2 linked regions of the Microbispora sp. ZYX-F-249 genome follow. Each later gene encodes a partner of the first gene's protein in a complex. Links are inferred from orthologs where the notes say so. Each region holds a gene or a part of one and is shown on either strand. Other genes may lie near its edges. The genes, in order: secG and secY.

The links.
Region 2: the proteins of secG (region 1) and secY are in contact, whole or in part, in a crystal structure (PDB 5AWW), measured with the Thermus thermophilus proteins. The link is inferred for Microbispora sp. ZYX-F-249 from one-to-one orthologs. Residues at the interface, in WP_223903268.1 of Thermus thermophilus: Tyr5, Ile9, Tyr12, Leu13, Ala16, Leu19, Val20, Val23, Leu24, Gln26, Glu27, Pro28, Gln30, Gly31, Ala32, Asp34, Leu35, Met36, Gly37, Gly38, Ser39, Ala40, Asp41, Leu42, Phe43, Ala45, Arg46, Val48, Tyr53, Thr56; in WP_096411648.1 of Thermus thermophilus: Leu14, Gln16, Arg17, Phe20, Ile34, Pro35, Pro37, Ile72, Arg108, Arg109, Asn112, Gln113, Arg116, Ile117, Ile120, Pro145, Gly146, Trp147, Phe152, Phe155, Val156, Val159, Thr160, Val162, Ala163, Gly164, Ala166, Leu167, Trp170, Glu173.

Annotation. Positions count from the first base shown.
Region 1 is NZ_JBDJAW010000028.1:38,105-41,387, forward strand. What follows is about bases 28-3,000. They hold secG (preprotein translocase subunit SecG), read left to right. Parts: upstream 28-1,385; coding sequence 1,386-1,616; downstream 1,617-3,000. Other genes in these bases: AAH991_RS28065 (phosphoglycerate kinase), read left to right, coding at 28-481; tpiA (triose-phosphate isomerase), read left to right, coding at 482-1,261; AAH991_RS28080 (RNA polymerase-binding protein RbpA), read left to right, coding at 1,692-2,039; AAH991_RS40525 (LysR family transcriptional regulator), read right to left, coding at 2,089-2,511; AAH991_RS28090 (MBL fold metallo-hydrolase), read left to right, coding at 2,625-3,000. In the rest of the region: more of AAH991_RS28065, read left to right, coding at 1-27; more of AAH991_RS28090, read left to right, coding at 3,001-3,283. UniProt on the Bacillus subtilis protein: Involved in protein export. Participates in an early event of protein translocation.
Region 2 is NZ_JBDJAW010000006.1:271,767-274,920, forward strand. The notes cover bases 17-2,860. They hold secY (preprotein translocase subunit SecY), read right to left. Parts: upstream 2,171-2,860; coding sequence 863-2,170; downstream 17-862. Other genes in these bases: map (type I methionyl aminopeptidase), read right to left, coding at 17-122; AAH991_RS10825 (adenylate kinase), read right to left, coding at 210-863; rplO (50S ribosomal protein L15), read right to left, coding at 2,352-2,807; rpmD (50S ribosomal protein L30), read right to left, coding at 2,810-2,860. Also shown: more of map, read right to left, coding at 1-16; more of rpmD, read right to left, coding at 2,861-2,992; rpsE (30S ribosomal protein S5), read right to left, coding at 2,995-3,154. UniProt on the Bacillus subtilis protein: The central subunit of the protein translocation channel SecYEG. Consists of two halves formed by TMs 1-5 and 6-10.

The sequences.
Region 1 (3,283 bases):
CAAGTCGCTGCTGCAGGAGGACCAGATCGACCAGGTCAAGGGCTTCCTCGACGAGGCGGCCTCCCGCGGGGTCGAGCTGGTGCTGCCGGTGGACGTGCTCGCCGCCACGGAGTTCGGCGCCGACGCGCCGTACGAGGTCGTGGACGCGACCGCGATCCCGGCCGACCGCGAGGGCCTGGACATCGGCCCCCGCACCCGGGAGCTGTTCGCCTCGAAGCTGGCCGACGCCCAGACGGTGTTCTGGAACGGCCCGATGGGCGTGTTCGAGTTCGAGGCGTTCTCCGGCGGCACCCGCGCGGTGGCCGAGGCGCTGGTGAGCTCCGAGGCGTTCACCGTGGTCGGCGGCGGCGACTCGGCGGCGGCCGTGCGCAAGCTCGGCCTGCCCGAGGACGGTTTCTCGCACATTTCCACCGGTGGTGGCGCGAGCCTCGAGTACCTCGAAGGCAAGACGCTGCCCGGACTCGCGGCGCTGGAGGAGTAGATGGCTCGCAAGCCGCTGTTCGCCGGCAACTGGAAGATGAACCTCAATCATCTCGAGGCCATCAACCTGGTGCAGAAGCTGGCGTTCACGTTGACCGACCGCGACTACGACAAGGCGGACGTGGCGGTCATTCCGCCGTTCACCGACCTGCGTAGCGTGCAGACGCTGGTGGACGCGGACAAGCTCCGCATCGCCTACGGCGCCCAGGACCTGTCGGCCCAGGACTCCGGGGCGTACACCGGGGAGATCTCCGGGGGCATGCTGGGCAAGCTCGGCTGCACCTACGTGCTCGTGGGGCACTCGGAGCGGCGGCAGTACCACGCCGAGGACGAGGCGCTGTGCAACGCCAAGGTCAAGGCCGCCTACCGGCACTCGCTGACGCCCATCCTGTGCGTGGGCGAGGGGCTGCCGGTGCGTCAGGAGGGCCGCCACGTCGAGCACACGCTGGCGCAGCTCGACGGCGCGCTGGAGGGCGTCCCCGCCGAGCAGGTGAAGTCCATCGTGATCGCGTACGAGCCGGTCTGGGCGATCGGCACCGGCGAGGTCGCCACCCCGAAGGACGCCCAGGAGGTCTGCGGCGCCATCAGGACGCGACTCGCCGAGCTCTACGGTGACGATGTGGCCTCTGTTGTCCGTATCCTTTACGGTGGCTCGGTGAAGTCGGACAACGTCGCCGGCATCATGGCGGAGGCCGACATCGACGGCGCCCTCGTGGGAGGGGCCAGCCTCGACGCGGGAGAATTCGCCAAGATCTGCCGATTCGGCGAGACCGCCGGCTAGCTGAGCCGTTTGGGGGGTGCGACTTGACAACAGGTCGTACCCTCGAAGAACACAATTGAATCGTCACGCCGATGGCATCGTGCACAACGCGTCGTGCACGCCCGGACATAGGAACAGGTCTACGGTGACAATCGGAATCTCCATCGCCCTCATCCTGTCGAGCGCTCTGATGGTGCTGCTCGTCCTGCTCCACAAGGGCAAGGGCGGCGGTCTGTCGGACCTGTTCGGAGGCGGGTTCTCGTCGTCCTTCGGCGGTTCGTCGGTGGTGGAGCGCAACCTGGACCGCCTCACCATCATCACGGGCATCGTCTGGTTCGTCTGCATCATCGCGCTGGGCCTGCTGCTCAAGCCGTAGCGGACGGCCTCCGGCCACGCGTGACAGAGATTCACCTCCCCCCGTCCGCGGGGCGATCGAGCAAGGAGTTCTTCGGTGGGTAGTGGCAACGCGATCCGTGGCAGCCGAGTCGGCGCTGGCCCCATGGGAGAGGCCGAACGCGGCGAGGCCGCCCCCCGTGTGCGGGTCTCGTTCTGGTGCGCGAACATGCACGAGACGCGCCCGAGCTTCGCCAGCGACGCGGCCGTTCCCGAGTTCTGGGACTGCCCGCGGTGCGGACTGCCGGCCGGGCAGGACCAGTCGAACCCGCCCGCTCCGCCGAAGAACGAGCCGTACAAGACGCACCTCGCGTACGTGAAGGAGCGCCGTAGCGACAAGGACGGCGCGCAGATCCTCGCCGAGGCGCTGGAGCGGCTGCGCTCCTCCTCCCGCCCGATCTACTGATCCGGACGCCCGGTTCACCGATCCGGGCAACTGTGCAGGCCCTTCCCGCTCAGGCGGGGAGGGCCTTCATGTATGCGCGGGCCTCCGGTCGGCGGAGCGGTACACGGTGATCCGGAACCCGCACTTGCGGGTGACGCCGGCGAAAGGCCGCGGCGAGCCGGGCTCCGGCCTGCTCGGCGCTGTCCGCGAGAGTGCCGATGGTCAGGGCGCCGGCCGCGGCGGCGACCCGGGCGCGCACCCGCTCGGCCTGCTCCAGCAGCGCGCGTGCCTCGTCGTAGAGCGCGGCCCCGGCGGCGGTCAGCGTGACGCCGGTGGGCGAGCGGCGCAGCAGGAGGGCGCCGAGGTCGGCTTCCAACTGCCGGACGGCACGGCTCAGCGGCGGCTGGGTCATGTGCAGGCGTGCGGCGGCCCGCCCGAAGTGGCGCTCCTCGGCGACCGCCACGAAGTAGCGCAGCGAGCGTAGGTCCATCATCGGCGACGATGCCGGCACGGTATCGGCCGTGCGCAACCGGTGTTGGACGCGGCGGAGCATCCGGCAATGGACTGGAGCGGCCCGATCATCGGGCTCTCCGAGAAGTGGATGCCATGTCTGAACACGTGCTGCCCGAGCCCGTCGTGCGGATCGAGGAGGTGCGGGAGCTCGCCCGCGACCTGGTGGTGATCCCCAACCGCCGGGTGCAGCTGGTGCCCAACATCGGCCTCATCGGCGGCACGCATTCCGTGCTGGTCGTCGAGACCGGAATGGGCCCGCGGAACGCCGAGACCGTGCTCGCGTTCGCGGCGGAGCACGCGGCCGGCCGCAGGCTGTACCTGACCACGACGCACTTCCACCCGGAGCACGCGTTCGGGGCGCAGGTGTTCGCCGGAGAGGCGACGTTCCTGGTCAACCGGGCGCAGGCCGAGGACCTGACCGCGAAGGGCGCCGCCTACCTCGACATGTTCCGGGGCCTCGGCGAGCCGGTCGCCCGGCAGCTTGAGGGCGTCGAGATCGCCACCCCGGACGTCGTCTACGACGACGCGTACGACCTCGACCTGGGCGGCAGGGTGGTGCGCCCGCGGGCCGCCGGCCGGGCGCACAGCAGGGGCGACCAGGTGATCACGGTCCCCGACGCCGGGGTGATGTTCACCGGCGACCTCGTGGAGGCCGGGCAGTTCGCCATCTTCCCGTGGTTCCCGCCGTACGACACCGACGTGTCGGGCACCCGCTGGATCAGCGTGATGCGGAGGCTGGCCGACGCGTCGCC
Region 2 (3,154 bases), on another replicon or contig:
CCGGGCCGGACCGACGTCCGGAGCAACTCCAGCGTCCGGCCGACGACCAGGCCGGCCGCCCGCATCTTCTCCAGTTGCTCCGCGCTCTTGATCTGAATTCCGTGCCGGTTCTTCTTGAACACGTAGTCACACCCCCTGCCGAAATTGTCCCATATAAGCCTGAACGCCACCCCATGGAGTGGAGTGGCGTTCCCGGCCGCGGTAATGGTTCAGTCGGCGAACCGTCGCAGCGCCGACATCGCCCGCTGGGTGATCTCCTCGACCGGCCCGGTCGCGTCGACCCCCTGCAGGATGCCCTCGTCGGCGTAGAACGAGATGAGCGGCGACGTCTGCTCCTGGTAGACCTCCAGGCGCCGCCTGATGGTCTCCTCGCGATCGTCGTCCCGCTGGAAGAGCTCCCCGCCGCAGGCGTCGCAGACGCCCTCCACCGCGGGCGGGTCGAACAGCACATGCCACACCTTGCCGCAGGAACGGCACGTACGCCGCCCCGCGAGCCGGCGTACGACCTCGTCGTCCTCGACGACCAGGTTGAGGACCACGTCGAGCCCCGTGCCGAACTCGGCCAGCATCTTCTTGAGGACCTCGGCCTGGGGCACGTTGCGGGGAAAGCCGTCCAGGAGGAAGCCCTCCTGCGCGTCGTCCTCCGACAACCGGTCGCGGACCATGGCCACGGTCACCTCGTCGGGGACGAGATCACCGCGGTCCATGTACTCCTTGGCAAGTTTGCCGAGCTCCGTACCGCCGGACACGTTGGCACGGAAGATGTCGCCCGTCGAGATTTTCGGGATCGACAGGTGCGATGCGATGAACTGGGCCTGCGTCCCCTTACCCGCTCCGGGGGGCCCAACCAGGACGACGCGCACTATCTCAGGAAGCCCTCGTAGTTGCGCTGCTGAAGCTGGCTCTCGATCTGCTTGACCGTGTCCAGACCAACACCAACCATGATCAGAATGCTGGTCCCTCCGAACGGGAAGTTCTGGCTCGCCCCGACCGCCCCAAGCGCGATGATCGGGATCAGCGAGATGAAGCCCAGATACGGAGCGCCTGTGGCCGTGAGCCTGTTGAGCACGTAGCTCAGGTACTCAGCGGTCGGCCGGCCCGGGCGGATGCCCGGAATGAACCCACCGTACTTCTTCATGTTGTCGGCCACTTCAGGGGGGTTGAAAGTGATGGACACATAGAAGTACGTGAAGAAGACGATCATCGCGAAGAACACGGCCATGTAGACCGCGCTGTCGCCCTGAACCAGGTTCCGCGCCAGCCAGTCGATCACCACGTTGGGCTTCTGGCTGTTGCCGAACAGCGTCACCAGGAGCTGGGGCAGGTACAGCAGCGACGAGGCGAAGATGACCGGGATGATGCCCGCCTGGTTCACCTTGAGCGGGATGTAGGTCGAGGTGCCGCCGTACATCCGGCGGCCGACCATCCGCTTGGCGTACTGCACCGGGATGCGGCGCTGCGCCTGCTCGATGAAGACGACGACGCCGATCATCACGATTCCGACGATCATGACGATGACGAACTTGAACGGGCTCTGCCGGAAGATGTTCACCAGCTCGGACGGGAACACCGCGATGACCTGGGTGAAGATCAGGATCGACATGCCGTTGCCGACGCCGCGGTCGGTGACGAGCTCGCCCAGCCACATGATCACAGCCGTACCCGCGGTCATCGTGATGACCATGGTCACCAGGGGGAAGACCTCCTGGCTCAGCAGGATCTGCTCGTTACAGTTGGGGAACAGCTGGCCGCTGCGCGCCAGTGCGACGAACGCCGTCGACTGCAGCACCGCCAGTCCGATGGTCAGATAACGTGTGTACTGCGTGATCTTCGCCGTCCCCGACTGGCCCTCCTTCTTGAGGGCTTCCAGCCTGGGGATCACCACCGTCAGCAGCTGCAGGATGATGCTCGCGGTGATGTACGGCATGATGCCGAGTGCGAACACTGAAAGTTTCAACAGGGCGCCGCCGCTGAACAGCTGCACCATCCCGTAGATGTTGCCGGAGTCGCCCGCCTGGGCCTGCTCCAGACACAGGGCCACGTTCTGGGCGTTGACGCCCGGCGTGGGAAGCACCGAGCCAAGCCGGAACAGCACGATGATGCCCAGTGTGAAGAGCAGCTTATTGCGCAGGTCCGGCGTACGGAACGCCCGGGTAATCGCGGTCAGCACGGTCCCTCCTGCGCGCCAGTGACGCGGTAACGGTCGGCGATGGCCCGCAAGGCGTCCATCGACATGTCTTCCTGCCAGAGTGCTTGGTCGGGCACGGATGGAGCCCCGTGCCAGGCGAACTCTAACGCACTACGGGCGCGGAGGCTCATAGTGAACCTCCGCGCCTCGTGCAGCGTCATGCCTACAGCTCGGAAACCGAGCCACCGGCCGCGGCGATCTTCTCCTTCGCGCTGGCGGAGAAGGCGTGCGCCTGCACGTTCACCGCCACGGAGATCTCGCCGGTGCCCAGCACCTTAACGGGCTGGTTCTTGCGGACCGCACCCTTGGCCACCAGGTCGTCGAGCGTGACGTCGCCGCCCTGGGGGAACAGCTCCCCGAGCCTGTCCAGGTTGACGACCTGGTAGGTCGTCTTGAACAGGGCGTTGGAGAAGCCCTTCAGCTTCGGCAGCCGCCGCTGGAGCGGAACCTGGCCGCCTTCAAAGCCCGGCATGACTGCCGTACGGGCCCGGGTGCCCTTGGTGCCACGGCCGGCCGTCTTGCCCTTGGAGCCCTCGCCACGGCCCTTGCGGGTCTTGGCCTTGTTGGAGCCGGGGGCCGGACGGAGGTCGTGGATCTTGAGCGGAGCGTTCTCGGTCATGACTAGTCGACCTCCTCAACCTCGACGAGGTGCGACACCTTGGCGACCATCCCCCGGATCTCGGGACGGTCCTCCTTGACGACCACGTCGCCGATTCGCTTCAGGCCCAGCGAACGCAGCGAGTCACGCTGGTTCTGCTGGCCGCCGATCTTGGACCGGGTCTGGGTGATCTTCAGGCGAGCCATTGCTAGCTCACCGCCTTCGCGGCGGCCGCGGCCTCGGCCAGGCCCTCGGCGCGAGCCTTCAGCATGGCCTTGGGAGCGACGTCCTCGATCGGCAGGCCACGCCGGGCGGCGATCTCCTCGGGCCGGCTGAGGCCCTTCAGAGCCGCCACGGTGGCGTGCACG